2 regions of the Streptomyces sp. NPDC058000 genome follow, and region 2 is predicted to be linked to the other one. Evidence: predicted binding sites of a transcription regulator. Region 2 holds the regulator's gene; the other holds the start of a gene.
What was found. Region 2 encodes HrcA, which represses chaperone genes, less so after heat shock. Its sites were predicted from a motif close to TTNGCACTCNGNNNNNCNGAGTGCNAA; they were not measured.
Positions count from the first base shown of each region.

Region 1: the regulator HrcA is predicted to act here: its motif matches at 814-840, upstream of groL (chaperonin GroEL).

Region 1 covers NZ_JBHVQS010000019.1:85,709-88,112, reverse strand. Annotated here, with positions in the region: gene ACFVT2_RS20235 (cold-shock protein) at 304-507, shown strand; gene groL (chaperonin GroEL) at 1,004-2,404, shown strand, end outside.
Region 2 covers NZ_JBHVQS010000049.1:45,664-48,067, reverse strand. Annotated here, with positions in the region: gene dnaJ (molecular chaperone DnaJ) at 1-995, opposite strand, end outside; gene hrcA (heat-inducible transcriptional repressor HrcA) at 996-2,012, opposite strand.

The DNA.
Region 1 (2,404 bases), on a different contig from region 2:
ATGCCGAACGCATATGAGATCGCGGGGACTTGTGCGCAAGTTGTGTGCGCGTTTTGTCGTTTGCGCGGCTTATTCCTGGCCCGACTTGGCCTGAGATAACGGCATTTGAGTACATACAGCCGATTCCCTGGCGCCAGAATTCTCGTCCGATTGACCTGTTGCGCTGGGCATTGGTCCAGATACATTCAGCGGCGGTCGACGCGTTCCGGCGCACATCCCACGGACCATTTCCGGCGGGGTGAGGTCTGACCCGGGTCCGCGGAGTGCGGTCCTGCGCAAGGGCCAGTAATAGGGGAGTTAGGCATGGCTCAGGGCACCGTCAAGTGGTTCAACGCGGAGAAGGGGTACGGCTTCATCGCGGTCGACGGTGGTGCGGATGTTTTCGTCCACTACAGCGCGATCCAGATGGACGGGTACCGCACCCTTGAGGAGGGTCAGCGAGTCGAGTTCGAGATCTCGCAGGGCCAGAAGGGGCCACAGGCGGACATGGTCCGGGTCGCCGCCTGAGGCGGCGACCGACTGCATCGTTGGAAGAAGGCCCGCATCCCCGAGTACGGGGTTGCGGGCCTTCTGTCGTTCCCGGACGGCATAGGCGCCCCACCGCTTCCGGGCGTCGCGGGCGCCTTGCCGTTCTCGGGCGTCTCGGGTGTCACGGGCGCCTCACGGGGGTGGTACGCGGGCGCGCGCGGGCGGTGGTAGCTGTCTCGGAGGCGGGGCCCGGTCGTCTCGCGGACGGGGGTCCGACCGTCTCACGGACGAGGGGTCCGACCGCCAAGCGCTTGCACTCGATGGGTGCGAGTGCTAATCATTGCGTTAGCACTCTCCCAGTGAGAGTGCTGAATGTGGACCGGGTCGGTGAGGCCCGCACGCCAGGTGGGGCAAGGAACCACACGGTATGCAGGCCGTCCGTCGCGGGCGCCAACACGGTCCGATATTTCCTCCCCCAAGCTCTCGGCTTCGTTCGGGCAGGGGGACCCCCATCAGTCCGGAGGGACCACTTCACATGGCCAAGATCATCGCGTTCGACGAGGAGGCGCGGCGCGGCCTTGAGCGCGGTATGAACCAGCTCGCCGACGCCGTCAAGGTCACCCTCGGCCCCAAGGGCCGCAACGTCGTCCTTGAGAAGAAGTGGGGCGCCCCCACGATCACCAACGATGGTGTTTCCATCGCCAAGGAGATCGAGCTGGAGGACCCGTACGAGAAGATCGGCGCCGAGCTGGTCAAGGAGGTCGCGAAGAAGACGGACGACGTCGCCGGTGACGGCACGACGACCGCGACCGTCCTGGCCCAGGCGCTGGTCCGCGAGGGCCTGCGCAACGTCGCCGCCGGCGCCAACCCGATGGCCCTGAAGCGCGGCATCGAGAAGGCCGTCGAGGCCGTCTCCGGTGCGCTGCTCGACCAGGCCAAGGAGATCGAGACCAAGGAGCAGATCGCCTCCACCGCGTCCATCTCCGCCGCCGACCCGCAGATCGGCGAGCTGATCGCCGAGGCGATGGACAAGGTCGGCAAGGAAGGCGTCATCACCGTCGAGGAGTCCCAGACCTTCGGTCTGGAGCTGGAACTCACCGAGGGTATGCGCTTCGACAAGGGCTACATCTCGGCGTACTTCGCGACCGACATGGAGCGCATGGAGGCGGCGCTTGAGGACCCGTACATCCTCATCGTCAACTCCAAGATCGGCAACGTGAAGGACCTGCTGCCTCTCCTGGAGAAGGTCATGCAGTCCGGCAAGCCGCTGCTGATCATCGCCGAGGACGTCGAGGGCGAGGCCCTGTCGACCCTGGTCGTCAACAAGATCCGCGGCACCTTCAAGTCCGTCGCGGTCAAGGCGCCCGGCTTCGGTGACCGCCGCAAGGCCATGCTCGGCGACATCGCCATCCTCACCGGTGGCACCGTCATCTCCGAGGAGGTCGGCCTCAAGCTGGAGAACGCCGGTCTCGACCTGCTCGGCCGCGCCCGCAAGGTCGTCATCACCAAGGACGAGACCACCATCGTCGACGGTGCCGGTGACAGCGAGCAGGTTCAGGGCCGGGTCAACCAGATCCGCGCCGAGATCGAGAACAGCGACTCGGACTACGACCGCGAGAAGCTCCAGGAGCGCCTCGCGAAGCTGGCCGGCGGCGTGGCCGTCATCAAGGCCGGCGCCGCGACCGAGGTCGAGCTCAAGGAGCGCAAGCACCGCATCGAGGACGCCGTTCGCAACGCGAAGGCGGCCGTCGAGGAGGGCATCGTCGCCGGTGGTGGCGTGGCCCTGCTCCAGGCTTCCTCGGTCTTCGAGAAGCTGGAGCTGGACGGCGACGAGGCCACCGGTGCCGCCGCCGTGAAGCTGGCCCTGGAGGCCCCGCTCAAGCAGATCTCCGTGAACGCCGGCCTTGAGGGTGGCGTCATCGTGGAGAAGGTGCGC
Region 2 (2,404 bases):
GTCTGCACCTCGACGTGGACGATCAGGTCGCCCCGGCCGTTGCCGCGCAGGTGGGTCACGCCTCGACCGTGCAGCGGGATCGACTGGCCGGACTGGGTGCCGGGCCGGACGTCGATCTCCTCCACCCCGTCCAGCGTCTCCAGCGGACACTTGGTGCCCAGGGCCGCCGCGGTCATCGGGATGGTGACCGTGCAGTGCAGATCGTCCCCGCGCCGCTGGAACACCGAGTGGGGCAGCTCGTGGATCTCGACGTAGAGGTCGCCGGCGGGACCGCCACCGGGGCCCACCTCGCCCTCACCGGCCAGCTGGATCCGGGTGCCGTTGTCGACACCGGCCGGGATCTTGACCGTGAGGGTGCGGCGGGAGCGGACCCGCCCGTCGCCCGCACACTCGGGGCACGGCGTCGGGACGACGGTGCCGAAGCCCTGGCACTGGGGGCACGGCCGGGAGGTCATGACCTGACCCAGGAAGGACCGGGTGACCTGCGAGACCTCACCGCGGCCGCGGCACATGTCACAGGTCTGCGCGGAGGTGCCCGGCGCCGCGCCCTCACCGCTGCAGGTGGTGCAGACGACGGCGGTGTCGACCTGTATGTCCTTGGTCGTGCCGAACGCAGCCTCGCCCAACTCGATGTCGAGGCGGATCATCGCGTCCTGGCCGCGGCGGGTCCGCGAGCGCGGGCCGCGCTGCGAGGCCGTGCCGAAGAACGCGTCCATGATGTCGGAGAAGTTCCCGAAGCCCGCGCCGAAGCCGCCCGCGCCGCCGGCTCCGCCGGTCTGCGAGAGGGGGTCGCCGCCGAGGTCGTAGACCTGCTTCTTCTGCGGATCCGACAGGACCTCGTAGGCGGCGTTGATCTCCTTGAACCGCTCTTGGGTCTTGGGGTCCGGGTTCACGTCCGGGTGCAGCTCGCGCGCCAGCCGCCGGAACGCCTTCTTGATCTGGTCCTGCGAGGCGTCCCGACCGACACCGAGGACCGAGTAGTAATCCGTGGCCACTTACGACTCCGCGAGGATCTGTCCGACGTAACGTGCCACTGCGCGTACCGCTCCCATCGTTCCGGGGTAGTCCATGCGGGTCGGTCCGACCACGCCCAATTTCGCGACGGCCTCGTCGCCCGAACCGTATCCGACGGTGACGACCGAGGTGGACGTCAGGCCCTCGTGAGCATTCTCATGCCCGATGCGTACGGTCATGCTCGAGTCCTTGGCCTCCCCGAGCAGCTTGAGCAGCACCACATGCTCCTCAAGGGCTTCCAGCACCGGCCGGATGGTCAAGGGGAAATCATGCCCGAAGCGCGTCAGATTGGCGGTGCCGCCGATCATCAGCCGCTCTTCGGTTTCCTCCACCAAAGTCTCCAGCAGTACCGACAGTACTGTCGAGACGGTGGCCCGGTCGTCCTGTTCGAAGGATTCCGGGAGATCCTGCACCAGCTGCGGGACGTCCGCGAAACGGCGGCCGACGATCCGGCTGTTGAGCCGGGCGCGCAGGTCCGCCAGGGACGTCTCGCCGAACGGCGTCTGGCAGTCGATGAGTCGCTGCTCGACGCGTCCGGTGTCGGTGATCAGCACCAGCATCAGCCGGGCCGGGGCCAGTGCCAGCAGTTCGACGTGGCGGACCGTGGACCGGGTCAGGGACGGGTACTGCACCACCGCCACCTGCCGGGTCAGCTGCGCCAGCAGGCGCACCGTGCGCCCCACCACGTCGTCCAGGTCGACGGCGCCGTCCAGGAAATTCTGGATCGCCCGCCGCTCGGGGACGGACAGCGGCTTGACGCCGGCCAGCTTGTCGACGAAGAGGCGGTAGCCCTTGTCGGTCGGGATCCGCCCGGCGCTGGTGTGCGGCTGGGCGATGAAGCCCTCGTCTTCCAGGGCCGCCATGTCATTGCGGACGGTGGCCGGGGAGACCCCCAGCTGGTGGCGCTCGGTGAGTGCCTTGGAGCCGACCGGCTCCTCCGTCCCGACGTAGTCCTGGACGATGGCGCGCAGCACTTCCAGTCTGCGTTCGCTGAGCATTCCGCCACCTCCAGTCGGCCGTTCCGCCGTGTCGTCACTCCTGGCACTCACCTGGGCCGAGTGCCAAACCCGGAGCCAGTGTACGGCCGGGTAGCGCGGATGCGGCAAGGGCCGGCGCACTGAGGACTTACCCACAGCCGCGGAATCCGACCCCCGGGCCGACCCTGAGAGCCCCCTGATCCCTCCCCGAGGAAACCCCGATCCCGCCCCGCCACGGCCCCTGATCCGCACCCGGGGCAGCACCCCTATGGCGCCGCCGCCCGGCCGCTTCCGCCGGGTGCGGGGGCGGGGTGACGGGCGACGTTGTCGCGGGGCGCCGGTCCCTGCCGCTGCCCTCCCGCCGTCCGCCCGGTGCGCGCTCGCGCGGGGAAGGCAGGCGGGAAGGTGCCGGC